DNA from 2 places in the Burkholderia sp. MSMB0856 genome. Region 1 is predicted to be linked to the other one. Evidence: riboswitches for the same ligand, from Rfam matches in the RefSeq annotation. Region 1 holds a riboswitch; the other holds the start of a gene.
What was found. A riboswitch is a leader RNA that binds a small molecule or an ion and turns the genes downstream of it on or off. The one in region 1 is predicted to bind manganese.
Positions count from the first base shown of each region.

Region 2: it holds a riboswitch for manganese, as region 1 does, so the genes downstream of both, WS87_RS13040 (TMEM165/GDT1 family protein) here and WS87_RS18490 (sodium:calcium antiporter) in region 1, are expected to answer to the same signal.

Region 1 is NZ_CP013428.1:197,903-202,595, forward strand. It holds gene WS87_RS18480 (efflux RND transporter permease subunit) at 1-611, shown strand, start outside; gene WS87_RS18485 (copper-binding protein) at 608-976, shown strand; gene WS87_RS18490 (sodium:calcium antiporter) at 1,044-2,054, opposite strand; yybP-ykoY riboswitch at 2,146-2,321, opposite strand; gene WS87_RS18495 (heavy metal sensor histidine kinase) at 2,436-3,851, opposite strand; gene WS87_RS18500 (heavy metal response regulator transcription factor) at 3,848-4,519, opposite strand.
Region 2 is NZ_CP013427.1:2,535,151-2,539,843, reverse strand. It holds gene pepN (aminopeptidase N) at 1-628, opposite strand, end outside; gene WS87_RS13045 (DUF4136 domain-containing protein) at 815-1,516, shown strand; gene WS87_RS13040 (TMEM165/GDT1 family protein) at 1,569-2,141, opposite strand; yybP-ykoY riboswitch at 2,233-2,357, opposite strand; gene guaD (guanine deaminase) at 2,452-3,771, opposite strand; gene WS87_RS13025 (hypothetical protein) at 3,768-4,130, opposite strand; gene WS87_RS13020 (adenosine deaminase) at 4,158-4,693, opposite strand, start outside.

The DNA of each region.
Region 1 (4,693 bases):
AACGCGCGGCGGCGACGCTGCGCGCCGTGGTGCCGCTGACGCTCGTCGTGATCTTCGTGCTGCTGTTCGTCACGTTCCGCTCGGCGACCGATGCGCTGCTGCTGATGTCGACGGTGCCGTTCGCGCTGGTCGGCGGCTTCTGGCTCGTCTGGGCGTTGGGCCATGCGGTGTCGGTCGCGACATCGGTGGGCTTCATCGCGCTGGCGGGCGTGGCCGCCGAGTTCGGCGTCGTGATGCTGCTGTACCTGAAGGGCGCGCTGCAGCGCCGCCTGGATGCCGGCGCGCCGCTGACCGATGCGGTGCTGCTCGACGCGATTCGCGAAGGCGCGGTGCTGCGCGTGCGGCCGAAGGCGATGACGGTCGCCGTCGTGCTGGCCGGCCTCGTGCCGATCATGGTCGGACACGGCGCCGGCTCCGAAGTGATGCAGCGTATCGCTGCGCCGATGGTCGGCGGCATGGTCACCGCGCCTTTGCTGTCGATGTTCGTCATTCCCGCCGCATGGCTTCTGCTTCAGCGCCGTCGCGCGCGAGGCGCGAGCCGTCAGCGGCATTCCGATGCAGTTCCTCACGGCATGAACGTGCCATCCACCCCAACCGGAGAATCTCGATGAAGATGAATCAATTGATCGCCAGCGCCGCCGCCGTTTTCGCCGCCGGCGCGTTCGCCATACCCGCATTGGCCGCGGGCGACATGTCGGGGATGGACATGTCCGGCATGAAGATGTCGGCAGGTGCCGCAGCCGAATCGAATGCCGTGCTGACCGATGCCGAGGTGAAGAAGATCGACCTCGCGAGCGGCAAGATCACGCTGAAGCACGGCGCGCTCGAGAACGTCGGGATGCCGCCGATGACGATGGCGTTCAAGGCGAAGGATGCGGCCATGCTCACCGAGGTTCACGCGGGCGACAAGGTGAAGGTCCGCATCGAGAAGGTCAACGGCACGCTGACGATCGTCAAGCTCGTGAAGGTGTCGTAAGCGCGGGAAGGCGGGCGGCATGGCCGCCCGCATCGAGCGTCGTCGGGCGACCGCCCGATCCGCGCCTTCAGCGCGTCAGCGTCACGAACAGATAGCCGACGTACCCGGCGCCGTTCGCCAGCAACGCCCAGATCGCGAGCCCGCGCGCACGCGCATTGACGCGCAGCCAGACCGCCGCCGCGAGCGTGATGACCACGCCGGTCAGCACTTCGGGGCGCGGTTCCCAAGGCGTCAGCATGATGCCGATCGCCGGCAGCAGCGTGCCCTGGAACACCATCGCGCCGGTGATGTTGCCGAACGCGAGCGTGTCCTTCTTGCGGCGAATCCACAGCACGCTGTTGACCTTTTCCGGCAATTCCGTCGCGATCGGCACGATGATCAGCGACAGCAGCAGCGCAGAAATTCCGAGCAGGTGCGACACGCCCTCGACGCCGTGAATGAAGCCCTTCGCACCGCCGACCAGCAACGCGACGCCGAGCGCGAGTTGCAGCGCGATGGTCGCCAGGTTGGTCGGCATCCCGATGCGCGACAGGAACATCGCATGCGGCGCCTCGGTGCCGTGCCCGGCATCGACGAGTTGCGTCGACGCGCGGAACGTCATCAAGACGTACATCACGTAGATGCCGACCAGCATCGCGGCGAGCAGCGCGCGGACCGCCCACACGTGATGCGGGACGAACATCGCGATGGTGGCGAGCGTGAAGGCGGCGATGAAGTAGTTCAGGTCGCGCACGAAGCCGGTGCGCTCGGGCGCGATCGTGCCGGTCAGCCCGCGTGAGCGGATCACGGCGAGCGTCATCAGGAAGGTCGTCAGCGTCGCGAGCATCAGCGGCGCGCCGAGAATCGCGCCGACGCCGATTTCCTCGTTCACGGCCGCGTTCGACGTGCCGCCCGCGAGCGCGAGCAACGGCACCATCGTTTCGGGCAGCGCGGTGCCGACGGCGGCGAACAGCGAACCGGTCACGCCTTCCGAAATCTTCAGCCGCTCGCCGAGATGTTCGAGCGCATTCGTGAAGAGTTCGGCGGCGACCAGGATGACGATCAGCATGAACGCCAGTTCGACGAGCATCAACGTCATGCGGCACCTCCGCAGGCAGGCACGCCGGCAGGGGCGGAACGGACGCAGCGAACGAAATGCTGGGGGAAGGCTGGAAGGAACATGGGGACTCCGTGGTCGGACGTGGACGAACCATGACGCATCTGCCGACGTCCGACCAGGAACGACGCGATGCGTCGATGGTCTCGCCAGACCGATTCGGCCGAATGCGCCACGGCCGCAGGCCGAGTGTGTTGACGCGTTCGCTTTCCGGGGATGGAAAGCAGGCTACTCCCCAAAGACGAGGGCCAGTCTAGCCGAGCCGGCCGCTTTCGGCAAGCGCGCGGTCAAGCCGCGTCGTGACGGATGCCCGTGCAGTGTGGGAAGCAATCGGCATGCGCGCGCGGCGGCATCGTCCGCATGTCACGAAACGCGGGCCGGGAAGTGCAGCGCGAAGGTCGTCCGTCCGTCGCGGCTCGCGACCTCGACCTTGCCGCGATGCAGTTCGACGATCGACTTGACGATCGCGAGCCCGAGCCCGGTGTTGCGCGCCGCGCCGTGCCGCGACGAATCGATCCGGTAAAAGCGCTCGAAGATCCGCTCGATCTGTTCGGGCGGAATCGCGACGCCGCGGTTCGTGACTTCGACGACCGCGTAGCCGGGCCGGGTCGATACGGCCAGCTCGATCGTCGATCCGGCTTCCGCGTGTTCGAGCGCGTTCGAGACGAGGTTGCTGACGGCGCGCCGGAACAGCGTCGCGTCCGCGACGACCGGCGCGGCGCCGTGCACGTCGAGACGCACGCCGGTCTCGTCGGCCAGCGCCTGGAAATACGACGCGAGCCGGCGCAATTCGTTGCCCGCGTCGAGTTCGACCGTCTTCAGATGCTGTTGCGCATTGTCCGTGCGCGCGAGAAACAGCATGTTCTCGATCATCCGCTGAAGCCGTTCGCATTCCTCGATATTCGAATCGATCAGCGCTTCGTATTCCTCGGTGGTGCGGGCACGCGACAGCGTGACCTGCGACGAACTGATCACGTTCGCGAGCGGCGTGCGCATGTCGTGCGCGAGATCGGACGAAAACTGCGACAGCCGCACGAACGCGCGCTCGAGCCGGTCGAGCATCCGGTTGACCGACGTGGCGAGCTCGCGCAGCTCGATCGGGCCGCCGCGTGCATCGAGGCGCGCGGTCAGGTTGTGCGCCTCTATGCGCGACGTCTGCCGGCCGAGGCTCTCGACCGGACGCAGGCCACGGGACGCGACCGCGTACCCGAGCGCGCCGACCAGCAGCGCGCCGAGCGCGGCCGCGAGCCAGATGTCGACGCGATAGCTTTCCAGCAGCGACTGGCGATCCGCCGCCGTGCGCGCCAGCGCGATCTGAACGGTTTCGCCCGACGGCAGCGTGGCGCGCGCACGGACGCAGCGCGACGTGCCGATGCCGGGCGGCGAGCACGTGAACGGGCTGGCCGCCGCGCCCGCTGCACCGGCCGGCTGCGGCCGCGCGATCACCGACGCGAGCGTGTGGCCGGCTTCGTCGGTGTGTTCGACGAGCGGATGGTTCGCGCCGTCGTAGATGCCGAGATAGACGCCCGGATGCGAAAGCAGCACTTCATGGAAGACGGCTGGATCGGCGCGCAACGCGGCGGTCGAGCCGCTTGCCCGCGCGAGCTGCAGGAACTGGTTGAGCTTGCCGGCGATCTCGATGTCGTCGCGCCGGGTCAACTCGGCGGACAGTGAGCGATACAGATATGCGCCGGTCAGCGCGAACACGAGCGCGGCCACGACCGCGAACGCGAGCGTCAGGCGCCGGAGCAGCGAATAGGGCGCGGGGCCGCTTGTCACGCGCGATCCTCGAGCACGTAGCCCATCCCGCGGATCGTGTGGATCAGCTTCTTCTCGTACGCGTTGTCGATCTTCGCGCGCAGGCGCTTGATCGCCGCATCGACGACGTTCGTGTCGCTGTCGAAATTCATGTCCCAGATCTGCGACGTGATGAAGGTGCGCGTCAGCACCTCGCCCTCGCGTTCCGCGAGCAGCTGCAGCAGCGCGAACTCCTGCGCGGTCAGGTCGATGCGGGCGTCGGCGCGCCGCACGCGGCGTTTGATCAGGTCGACTTCGAGATCGGCGATTTGCAGGATTTCGCGGGAATTGCGCGGCACGCGCCGCAGCAGCGAACGGATGCGGGCGAGGAACTCCGCGTACGCGAACGGTTTCAGCAGGTAATCGTCGGCGCCCAGTTCGAGCCCCGTGACCTTGTCCTCGACCGCCTCCCGGGCCGTCAGCAGCAGCACCGGCGTCTGCTTCTGCGCGCGCAACCGCCGCAGCACCTCGAAGCCGTCCAGTTCCGGCAGCATCACGTCGAGCACGACGAGATCGAAATCCTCGTGCAGCGCGAGGAACAGCCCGTCCTGACCGTTCTCGGCCACGTCGACCGTGTAGCTCGCCTCCGTCAGCCCCTTGCGGAGGTACGACGCCATCTTGGGTTCGTCTTCGACTATCAGTATCCGCATGGTGGAGCAGGCCGTTCGTGATTCCAGCCGGTCAGTGTAACGCGTGAGCTTACGGCGCAGCGCGTGCGCGAAAGATGACCGCCGGATGACGGAATTGTCATGAAGCGTGCGTGCGATGCGTCGCCGTACTTCATGAAAATTCGGTCATGTTTCGGCCATGTCGTCGTCACGCCG
Region 2 (4,693 bases), on a different replicon from region 1:
CGGAGCCGGACGTGATCTTCTCCTCGATCGCGACGAGCTTGCCCGCGACCAGCGCGAACAGATAGCTCGGCTTGCGGAACGGGTCTTCCCATTTCGCGAAGTGGCGGCCGTCGGGCAGTTCGCCCGAGTCGACGAGGTTGCCGTTCGACAGCAGCACCGGATACGCGGTCTTGTCGGCGCGCAGCGTGACGGTATACGACGCCATCACGTCGGGGCGGTCGAGGAAATAAGTGATGCGGCGAAAGCCTTCGGCCTCGCACTGCGTGAAGAAGTTGCCGCTCGACACGTACAGGCCGGACAGCGTCGTGTTCTGGTCCGGCGCGCACGCGCTGTCGAGCGTGAGCTCGAACGTGTCGGGCACGTTTTCGACGGTCAGCCCGTGTTCGTGCACGCGCACCGCGCCGTACGGCGCGCCGTCGAGGTGTGCACCGAGGAATTCGAGCGCTTCGCCCAGCAGCTCCAGATGCGGCGTCGGCGCCGCGTCCGGATTGCGGCGCACGCGCATCGTATTCCTGACGATCGTGCGGGCCGGCGCGAGATCGAATTCGAGCGCGACGGAATCGATGAGGAAGGCCGGCGGCGTATAGTCGGCGCGGCGGATCACAGTGGAGGATGCGTTGTCGGACATGGTCGTCGAGATCGGTGGAATGGGGATCGGGCCCGCGGCGCGGGCCGGGCGAACCGGGCCATTGTACAAAGGCTGGCGGCTGCGTGCCGGGCGAACTTTTTACCGGTTTTGGCTGTCCGCGTATTATCGGCATCCCGTGCGGTTCGCGCGGTGCGACGAACGGATGACGGAGCGACGAGGATCGACATGAAACATGAATGGATTCAACGGAGTGCGGGCTGGGCGGCGGTGCTGTGCGTGGCGCTGCTGACGGGCTGCACGAGCTATGTGACGACGCAGGTCACGGCCTTCTCCGACTGGAGCGGCAGCGACGCGACACGCACGTACGCCTTCACGCGCACGGATGCGCAGAAGCACAGCATCGAGCAATCGACTTACGAGCCGATCGTCGCGAACGAGCTGTCCGCGTATGCATTCAGGCAGGTGCCGGCTGCGCAGGCCCGCTATCTGATCGGGCTGGCCTACGGGGTCGGCAGCGATCTGGTGACGGTGCCGCAGCCGGTTTACTACGACCCGTGGTTCATGGGGCCGGGGCCGTACTGGCGGGGCGGGCCGTGGGGCCCGTGGGGGCCCTGGGGGCCGATGCCGGCCGGCTACGTCGCGCAGACCTATCAGGTCTTCGACTACACGCTCGGCATCCGGATCACCGAGCGCGCGACCGGCAAGGAAGTCTACAACGTGACCGCGCGCACCACCGGCGATAACGGTGCGCTGCTGTATGCGATGCCGTTCCTCGCGCGCAGCGCGCTCGCCGATTTCCCGTTGGCGAACGGCGCGATCCGCACGGTGCGGTTGCCGGTCGACAAGCGCGGCGGCCCGGCCGCGCCGGCCGCCAACGAGCGTGCGGTGCCGGCCGTGCCGGCATCGGGGGCGGCGGTCGCGAAGTAATGCGGTATCGACACCGGCGCGGCCGCCCGGCCGCGCCACGTGCCTGCGCGCGTCACGCCCCGACGCCCAGCAGCGCCAGCGCGCCGAGCACGACGAACAGCACGGCCGCGATGCCGTGCACCAGCTTCGTCGGCAAGCGGTGCGCGAAACGGTCGCCCAGCAGGATGGCGGGCACGTTCGCCAGCATCATCCCGAAAGTCGTGCCGGCCACCACGCCGATGTAATCCTGGAAGCGCGCGGCGAGCGCGACGGTCGCGATCTGCGTCTTGTCGCCCATTTCCGCGAGGAAGAACGCGACGAGCGTCGCGCCGAACACGCCGAGCCGCGAGCGGTTGGCATTGGCTTCGTCCGCATCGAGCTTGTCCGGCACAAGGATCCACAGCCCCATCGCGATGAACGAGAACGCGAGCGCCCAGCGCATGATCGACGGCGTGACGAGCGCGCCGAGCCATTCGCCGAGTGCGCCCGCGAAGCCGTGGTTCACGAGCGTCGCGACGAGCACGCCAAGAATGATCGGCACGGGCTTGCGATAGCGCGCGGCCAGCACGAGGGACAGCAGTTGGGTCTTGTCGCCGATTTCAGCGAGGGCGACGGCGCCGGTGGAGATCAGGAAGGCTTGGGACACGTATGGGGTTCCACGGGCCAGTGTTGTGCGTGCGAGCGACGATCCGCCGCGCGCCGGGCCCTGATGCGGCGCGCAGTGAACCATCGGTCTCGCCAGGCCTTCGTGGCTGCGTCCGCCATGGCCGAAAGGCCAAGTCTGTTGACGGACGCCTCCGTCACGATGCGCGCCGTTGGCGCGGGGCATCGAGCGGAGCGGCTACTCCCCAATGAGCGGCGAATTCTAGCACGCCGTGTGGCGTGCGCGATGCGAATCCGGTTGCGCCGGCATGCGTCGCGACGCATGCCGGCGCAGGCATGGGCGAGCGCGCGCGTTACGCGGCGGCGGTGCGGCGTGCGGCGCCGCGCTCGTGCACGAGCTGGCCGGCCGCATACGTGCGGTACACGGCGCGGTCGTCGCCGAGCAGTGCGAACGCGAACAGCAGTTCCTCGAGCGACTCCGCGCGTTTCGTGCGGCGCGCGAGCAGCGGCGTGGCCTGCGGGTCGAGCACGACGAAGTCGGCTTCGGTGCGCGGCGCGAGCGTGCCGACGGTGTCGGCGAGGTCGAGCGCCTGGGCGGCGCCGGCCGTCGCGAGCCAGAACATCCGCGTCGCGGTCAGGTGGTGGCCCGACAGCCGCGCGACCTTGTGCGCCTCGTTCATCGTCTGCAGCATCGAGAACGACGTGCCGCCGCCGACGTCGGTGGCGAGCGTGACGGGCACGTCGAATTCGCCGGCCTTGTCGAAGTCGAACAACCCGCTGCCGAGGAAGAAGTTCGACGTCGGGCAGTGTGCGACGACGGTGCGCGTCTCGGCCATCCGGCGACGGTCCTCGTCGTCGAGGTGGATGCAGTGGCCGTACACCGCGCGCGGGCGCAGCAGTCCGTAACGATCGTAGATGTCGAGATAGCTGCGGTGGCCGGGGAACAGCTCGGCCACCCATTTCACTTCATCGACGTTTTCCGCGACGTGACTCTGCACGAACACGTCCGGATGGCGACGCGCGAGTTCGCCGCATGCCTCGAGCTGCGCCTCGGTGGACGTCGGCGCGAAGCGGGGCGTCAGCGCGTACATCTGGCGGCCCTTGCCGTGCCAGCGGCCGATCAGCTCGGCGCTGTCGTCATAGCCCGATTGCGCGGTGTCGCGCAGGAATTCGGGGCAGTTCCGGTCCATCAGCACCTTGCCCGCGATCATCCGCAGGTCGCGCGCGTCGCTTGCCGCGAACAGCGCGTCGGCCGACTGCTTGTGCACGGTGCAGTAGACGAGCGCGCTCGTCGTGCCGCAGGCGAGCAGTTCGTCGACGAAGAAGTCGGCGACCTCGCGCGCATGTTCCGGATCGCCGAACTGGCGCTCGGTCGGGAACGTGTACTTGTCGAGCCACGGCAGCAGGCCGGGCGCCGGCGACGCGATCATGTCCGTCTGCGGATAGTGGATGTGCGTGTCGATGAAGCCGGGCACGATCAGCTTGTCGCGCAGGTCATGGACGACCGCGTCGCGCGCGAGCGTCGCGGCGAGCCGCGCATGCGGGCCGGCCGCGACGACCTTGCCGTCGTCGACGATCAGGAGGCCGTCGGTCTCGTGGTTCGCGGCCTGGCTCGACTGCGCCGGGTCGCCGTTGAAGGTCAGCAGTTGGGAACGGAAAGCGGTTTGCGTCATGACGAATGGTCCTGCATCAAGGTAAGGCGAACAGAAGAAAGCGGTCGGCGCCGCGCGGGCGACGGCATGGCGGGTGCTGCCCGGGCATGCGCGACGCGGCGAAGCGCGAAGGCCGGGGCGCCGCGGATGGCGAGCGCGCACGCGAGCGTGGCGGCATGTGCGGCGGCATGTGCGACCGGCACGGCGGCGAGCTGCATGACGAGCCGCCACGACAGGCTTCGGCGCGCGACGTCGCACAACGCCGTCGCCACGCGGGCGACGGGCGCGACGTCGGCGCGCGCGCGCGGGGCACGCACGCGGCCGGCATGGCGCAGGGTCGAGCCGGTCGCCACGAAGCGGATGTCGTCGACGTGTTTCATCTGTCTAGCGAACCTCGATGCCGGCCGTCACGCGGCTTGCCAGTACGAATCGAGACGCGCGATCAGCGCATCGCGCTGCGCGGCGTCGACGAACGACGCCTCGAAGCCGTTGCGGATCACCGCGTGCACTTCGGCGTCCGTCAGTTGCAGCCCGTCGACCGTCGCGAAGTAGTTGTCGTTCACGTAGCCGCCGAAATAGGCCGGATCGTCGGAGTTGATCGTCACCGCGACACCCCGATCGAGCAGCGCCTTCAGCGTGTGTTTCGTCATGTCGTCGAACACGCACAGCTTCAGGTTCGACAGCGGGCACACGGTCAGCGCCGTGCGCGTGCGCGCGAGGCGTTCGACGAGCGCCGCGTCCTCGATGCTGCGCACGCCGTGGTCGATCCGGTCGACCTTCAGCACGTCGAGCGCTTCGTGGATGTAGGCGGGCGGACCTTCCTCGCCCGCATGCGCGACGAGCTTCAGCCCGAGCGCACGCGCCTTCTCGAACACGCGCGCGAACTTCGTCGGCGGATGGCCGAGCTCGGACGAATCGAGACCGACGCCGATCAGCCGGTGGC